2 regions of the Pseudomonas sp. AP3_22 TE3818 genome follow, and region 2 is predicted to be linked to the other one. Evidence: riboswitches for the same ligand, from Rfam matches in the RefSeq annotation. Region 2 holds a riboswitch; the other holds the start of a gene.
What was found. A riboswitch is a leader RNA that binds a small molecule or an ion and turns the genes downstream of it on or off. The one in region 2 is predicted to bind cobalamin.

Region 1 (3,397 bases), 1.7 Mb from region 2:
TTGTTGGGGGGCGGCAGTTGAGGTGAAGGGCCGGTGCCGTCGGAGACTTGCAGGCCGGCGGTCTCACTGCAACCGGCGAGCCCTCCGCAGATCGCGATAACGAGAACGAGCGGGGGCGTGCGCATACGGGTGTTCCCTATGAGTGCCTTGTTCTAATCATAGAGATGTGTTGTCGTCCAATGGTTCAACGGCTAGCCACGTGCTTCCTTGAACAGCACCGCAATGCCGGGGTGATAGTTGCCGGCTTCATTGCGCAACTTGCGGTAGGCATACGGGAAATACCAGGCGACCGCGCAGGTGTGTTCCTTTTGCAGGTCGTCGACCATGTCCTGGAGTTCTTCCGGTGTCGCACCTTGCTGGGCTTTTTGCGGGGCGACGAACAGGCAGCCGAGTTTCAGGTCGCTGGCGTGGCTCAGGCGCTTCGCATCGCTGGCGATGTCGAGCAGGGCCTGGGTCAGATTGAGGCTGTTGACCCGTGGCCAGCGCTGGCTGGTCTGGATGTAGGCGCGGGTTTCGGGCGAGGCGAGGAACAAGTCGGCGCGGCTGTTGCGTTCGCCTTCTTCGGTCTGCTTGCGGGTGGGTGTCTGTTGCAGTGTGACCATCTCAGCCATCCAGGCGGCGGCCGACAACAGTCCGAGATTGGCTTTTTCGTCGTGCCAGTAGGGGGTGTCGCCATCACCGCGGACGGCGTTATAGCGGTCGATGCATTCGAACCAGCGCTCGAGCACAGGGCGCAGGAATTCCAGCTTTGGATTGCTGATGATCATGCCTTGCATGGGCTCACCCTTATTATTGTGTTGTGAGGTTATGGCTCTTTGATATCACTGCTGAGAGCGAGGCACAAGATTGACGTCAGTTTTTTGCTTGACGACCGTTATTCGGAGGATGGCCTCCCGGCTTTAATTGACGCTCCACCCCCAACCCTCTAACCTTCGCGGCTTGTTTCAGGTGCTCTGTGACTTGGGTCGACAGAGTGAAACAGGGAAGCCGGTGAACGCGTTCTTCTGTTGGTCGAAGACCCGCCATTCCGGCGCTGCCCCCGCAACGGTAAATGAGTGAAAACTGTGTCTGATGCCACTGTGTCGATTCGATGCGGGAAGGCGCGCAGTCTGGCTTCGCGCCACTCATGAGCCCGGAGACCGGCCTGATTCATCCAGCGGCATCACGGTGGGCGATGCCAGGCTTGTTGCCTTCTATTGCTGTGCCTGCCCGCCGTTATTCCTGTCTCAACGGAGAGCTCCCCCATGACTGATACCCCCGATCGTGACGAACGCCACCTGGCGCGCATGCAGCGCAAAAAAGCCGTGATCGACGAGCGCATCGCCAATTCCCCGAACGAGTGTGGTCTGTTGCTGGTGCTGACCGGCAACGGTAAGGGCAAGAGCAGTTCGGCCTTCGGCATGCTCGCCCGCGCCATGGGGCACGGCATGCAATGCGGCGTGGTGCAGTTCATCAAGGGCCGCAACAGTACCGGCGAAGAGCTGTTCTTCCGGCGCTTTCCCGAGCAGGTGCGATTTCATGTGATGGGCGAAGGGTTTACCTGGGAAACCCAGGACCGTCAGCGCGACATCGCTGCCGCCGAAGCGGCGTGGGCGGTGTCCCGGGAACTGCTGCGCGATCCGTCCATCGGCCTGGTGGTGCTGGATGAGCTGAACATCGCCCTCAAGCACGGCTACCTCGATCTTGATCAGGTGCTCAGCGACTTGCAGGCCCGGCCGCCGATGCAACACGTGGTGGTCACCGGGCGTGCCGCCAAGCCGGAAATGATCGAGATGGCCGACACGGTCACCGAAATGGGCATGATCAAGCACGCCTTTCAGGCCGGGATCAAAGCGCAGAAAGGCGTCGAGCTGTGAACCAGCCACGTCATTGCCCGGCGGTACTGATTGCCGCGCCGGCCTCCGGCCAGGGCAAGACCACCGTCACCGCGGCGCTGGCCCGGTTGCATCGCAATCAGGGGCGCAAGGTCCGTGTGTTCAAGTGCGGCCCCGACTTTCTCGATCCGATGATCCTCGAGCGTGCCAGCGGTGCACCGGTGTATCAACTGGACATGTGGATGGTCGGCGAGCAGGAGAGTCGCCGGTTACTGTGGGAAGCCGCCGCTGAAGCCGACCTGATCCTGATCGAAGGCGTCATGGGGCTGTTCGACGGTACGCCGTCGAGCGCCGATCTGGCGCGGCATTTCGGTGTGCCGGTACTGGGGGTGATCGACGGCACCGCCATGGCCCAGACCTTCGGCGCACTGGCCCTGGGGCTGGCGCGTTATCAGTCGGACTTGCCGTTCGCCGGCGTGCTGGCCAACCGCGTCGGTACACTGCGCCACGCGCAACTGCTCGAGGGCAGCCTGACTGAAGGATTGCGCTGGTACGGCGCGCTGTCCCGGGAAACAGGGATTGAACTGCCGAGCCGACACCTGGGGCTGGTTCAAGCCAGTGAGCTGAATGATCTCGACCTGCGCCTCGATGCCGCGGCCGATGCCCTGGCCAGCAGTTGCGAGGTCGCGCTGCCCCCGTCAGTCGAGTTCGCCGCCCCCGATGTCATCGTCGCCGAACCGCTGCTGGCCGGTGTGCGCATTGCTGTGGCCCGTGATGAAGCCTTTGCGTTCACCTACGGTGCGAGCCTGGATTTGCTGCGGGCGATGGGCGCCGAGCTGTCGTTTTTCTCGCCGATCCGCGACCGCCAATTGCCGGAGGCGGACAGCCTGTATCTGCCGGGCGGTTACCCGGAGCTGCACCATGTCGCGCTGGCGCAAAACACGGCGATGCTCGAGGCGATCCGCGCCCACCACCGGGCGGGCAAACCCTTGCTCGCCGAGTGTGGCGGCATGCTGTATCTGCTCGACTCCCTGACCGATGTCGAGGGCACTCGCGCCGAACTGGCGGGCCTGCTGGCCGGTGATGCGGTCATGCAAAAGCGTCTGGCGGCGCTGGCGTTGCAAGCGGTGGAGCTGCCGGAAGGTTCGCTGCGCGGGCACACCTATCACCATTCGCTGACCAGCACTGAACTGGTGCCGATTGCCCGGGGCGTGAGCCCGAATGGCGGGCGCGGAGCGGAGGCGGTTTACCGTGACGGGCGGATGACCGCCTCCTACGTGCACTTTTATTTTCCGTCCAATCCCTCGGCAATTGCCGCGCTGTTTGCGCCGGACCTTGAAGCCGCCATCGCTGGCAAGCCAGCTCCTACAATGGATCACCTAACCCCTGTAGGAGCTGGCTTGCCAGCGAAGAGGCCATGACCGACAACGCATTCACCGAAGCCGAACGCGCAGCGGTCTACCGCGCCATCGGCGAGCGCCGCGACATGCGCCACTTCAGCGGCGGCACCGTCGAGCCCGAGTTGCTCCAGCGCCTGCTCGAAGCTGCACATCAGGCGCCCAGCGTCGGCCTGATGCAGCCCT
Region 2 (3,397 bases):
TGATCACCGCGTCAACGGTGCAGGCACTGCGGATTTCCGGCCACTGGAAAGCCTGGACCAACGGTTTTGGCAGGGCCAGGCCCGACGTTTCGATGAGGATGTGGTCGAGATCGCCACGACGAGCCACCAGTTCGCGCATCACCGGGAAAAATTCTTCCTGGACGGTGCAGCACAGGCAGCCGTTGGCCAGTTCATAGACGCGGCCGTTGGCTTCTTCTTCGGTGCAACCGATGGAGCACTGCTTGAGGATTTCGCCGTCGATGCCCAGCTCGCCAAACTCGTTGACGATTACCGCGATGCGGCGACCCTGGGCGTTGTCGAGCATATGCCGCAGCAGCGTGGTTTTACCCGAGCCGAGGAAACCGGTGACGATGGTGACGGGAAGTTTGGCCAGTGTTTTCATCGGATGCCCTATGGCTAGGTGGCGGGCATACGGGACGACGACCGGCAACGCAGATGCGCGTGCCTGAAGAGTTCGCCACCGGATCACCCCGCCCGGTTGAATTTGAGAATCTGTGTCGAGGCAGGTCTCCTGGCTGACGGTGTGCCGGCCTTGGGCCTGGCATTCGCTGCGCCTTCCCGCCGGCCTCATGGATTGAGCCTGCAGTGGCGTGGCAACGAACATCACCGTTCACAGTTGCGGGGGCAGCCGCGGCATTGACCGCGTTCCCTTCTTAGCTTCGACAAACGCCGAAGAACCTCGAAAGCGCAAGGCTACGCATGGTATTGGGGCGGGTCAATGTTCACGTGATTTCTGCGGTGTGCCCTTCGCGAGCAAGTCGGATCGCCGCACCGCCGCTCCCACATTTGATCGGGTTCTTTCAGAGGAAAAGGGTCAAGTGTGGGAGCGGGCTTGCTCGCGAAGAAAGCGACTCGGTTTCCAGTTGAGAACCCTTGCCAATTGACGCCCAACCCTCGCCCATGCTCTCCTACGCACCTTGTTACGGGTGCCCTTCACAGGGTGAAACGGGAAACCGGTGAATCATGTGCTTTACTCTAAAGCCATGTCAGTCCGGTGCTGCCCCCGCAACGGTAAGCGAGCGAAGCATCAAATCCACTGTGCCACTACGGCATGGGAAGGTGATGTTTTCAGGTTCAGGCCCAAGCCTTTGCCCCTCGTGAGCCCGGAGACCGGCCCGCAACATAAAGTGACCATAACGATCACTGAAACAACAAACCCGCGGTGGGCGGGCGCTGTTTGAAACCCTGCGCGCCTGGTCGTGCAGGTTTTTGCATGCGCTCTTGATTCCCCGCTGACAGACCAGAGGGAAACGCCATGTCGATCATCAGCAGCACCGGCCACACTACAGCCAGCACCACTTCTACCCTGACTCAACGTCTGACCGCCGCCGTCTGCGCGTCGATCCTGGGCGCAAGCCTTGTGTATTTCGCCGGTTTCTCGTACATCGAAGCGGTGCACAATGCCGCCCACGATACCCGTCACAGCTCCGCGTTCCCGTGCCATTGAGACCTGCTGACATGATCAAGCGTATTGCGCAAACCGCAGGTTTCACCGGGCTGCTGGCCGCCCTGTTGCTGACCCTGCTGCAAAGTTTCTGGGTCGCCCCCCTGATTCTGCAGGCCGAAACCTACGAAAAAGCCGAGCCGGCTGCCGTTGAAATGCATGAACACGCCGATGGCGCGATGGCTGCCCACACCCACGACGCCGAAGCCTGGGAGCCGGAAGACGGCTGGCAGCGCGTGCTGTCGACCACCGGCGGCAACCTGGTGGTGGCCGTCGGTTTTGCCCTGATGCTGGCTGGCCTGTACACCTTGCGTGCGCCGACCAAAACCTCCCAGGGCCTGCTCTGGGGCCTGGCCGGCTATGCGACCTTCGTGCTCGCGCCGACCCTCGGCCTGCCACCTGAACTGCCAGGCACTGCCGCCGCCGATCTGGCACAACGGCAACTGTGGTGGATCGGTACCGCCGCCTCCACCGCCGTCGGTATCGCGCTGATCGTGTTCAGCCGTCACTGGCTGATGAAAGTTCTCGGTGCGGCAATCCTTGCCGTTCCCCATGTGATTGGCGCACCGCAACCGCAAGTGCATTCGATGCTCGCTCCGGAGGCACTGGAAACCCAATTCAAAATCGCTTCGCAACTGACCAACGTGGCGTTCTGGCTGGCCCTGGGCCTGATCAGCGCCTGGTTGTTCCGTCGCAAAAGCGATGGCCAATACCACGTATGACAGACGTCAGCACAGCGCCGACCCTGGTGGTCGGCCTGGGCTGCCAAAAGGGCTGCCCCGTCAGTACCTTGCTGGCGCTGCTCGACCAGGCACTGGCGGCGCACCAGATTGCCCGCCATGAAATCAAGGCCCTGGCCAGCATCGATTCGAAGCGCGACGAACCCGCACTGATCGAACTGGCTCAGCAGCTTGGCCTGGAATTGATGTATTTCAGCAGTGAACAACTGGCCCCCTATGAGCCGCAACTCAGCCATCAATCGCAAATAGCGTTTGAACGCACCGGTTGCTACGGCGTGGCGGAAAGCGCCGCACTGGCCCTGGCCGAACAACTGGCCCAGGCCCCGGCAAAACTGCTGATCCCTCGACAAAAATATGCCCAGGCAACCCTGGCATTGGCCGGCGCGGCATAAAATCCCCGATAATCCCCGCCTCGATCATGAACATTCTTCATCTGAAGCCCTGTTCAGCCCCTTTTCTCCCCACAGGAACCGACGATGACCGTCTACTTCATTGGCGCAGGTCCCGGCGACCCCGAACTGATTACCGTCAAGGGCCAGCGGCTGATTCGCAGTTGCCCGGTGATCATTTATGCCGGCTCGCTGGTGCCAGCCGCCGTACTGGAAGGACATCGTGCCGAGCAGGTATTCAACAGCGCCGAACTGCACCTGGAACAGATCATCGACCTGTTCAAGGCCGCCCACGCCAAGGGCCAGGACGTGGCCCGGGTACACTCCGGCGACCCGAGCCTGTATGGCGCCATTGGCGAACAGATTCGCTATCTGCGTGAGTTGGGCATTGCGTTCGAAATCGTCCCGGGCGTGACGGCCACCGCCGCTTGTGCAGCGCTGCTGGGTGCAGAACTGACGTTGCCGGACGTTTCACAGAGCGTGATCCTGACTCGCTACGCCGACAAGACCGCCATGCCACCCGGAGAGGAATTCGCCAGCCTGGCCCAGCACGGCGCGACCATGGCGATTCATTTGGGGGTCAATCACCTGCCGAAGATCGTTGAGGAACTGCTGCCGCATTACGGCGCCGATTGCCCGATTGCGGTGGTTCACCGTGCGAGCTGGCCGGACCAGGACTGGGTGACAGGAACGCTTGAGGACATTGCCGGGAAGGTTGAGGCGAAGGGGTTTCGGCGCACGGCGTTGATTCTGGTGGGTCGGGTGCTGGGCAGTGACCACTTCAGTGAGTCATCGCTGTATCG

Region 1: it holds a riboswitch for cobalamin, as region 2 does, so the genes downstream of both, cobO (cob(I)yrinic acid a,c-diamide adenosyltransferase) here and AB7M25_RS13795 (CbtB domain-containing protein) in region 2, are expected to answer to the same signal.

The regions. Positions count from the first base shown of each region.
Region 1 covers NZ_JBRJHL010000001.1:4,791,978-4,795,374, reverse strand. The annotation lists gene AB7M25_RS21840 (PQQ-dependent sugar dehydrogenase) at 1-125, opposite strand, end outside; gene AB7M25_RS21835 (hypothetical protein) at 192-776, opposite strand; cobalamin riboswitch at 930-1,162, shown strand; gene cobO (cob(I)yrinic acid a,c-diamide adenosyltransferase) at 1,245-1,856, shown strand; gene AB7M25_RS21825 (cobyrinate a,c-diamide synthase) at 1,853-3,235, shown strand; gene bluB (5,6-dimethylbenzimidazole synthase) at 3,232-3,397, shown strand, end outside.
Region 2 covers NZ_JBRJHL010000001.1:3,055,966-3,059,362, reverse strand. The annotation lists gene cobW (cobalamin biosynthesis protein CobW) at 1-403, opposite strand, end outside; cobalamin riboswitch at 506-718, opposite strand; cobalamin riboswitch at 929-1,154, shown strand; gene AB7M25_RS13795 (CbtB domain-containing protein) at 1,277-1,468, shown strand; gene AB7M25_RS13790 (CbtA family protein) at 1,480-2,187, shown strand; gene AB7M25_RS13785 (cobalamin biosynthesis protein) at 2,184-2,597, shown strand; gene cobM (precorrin-4 C(11)-methyltransferase) at 2,682-3,397, shown strand, end outside.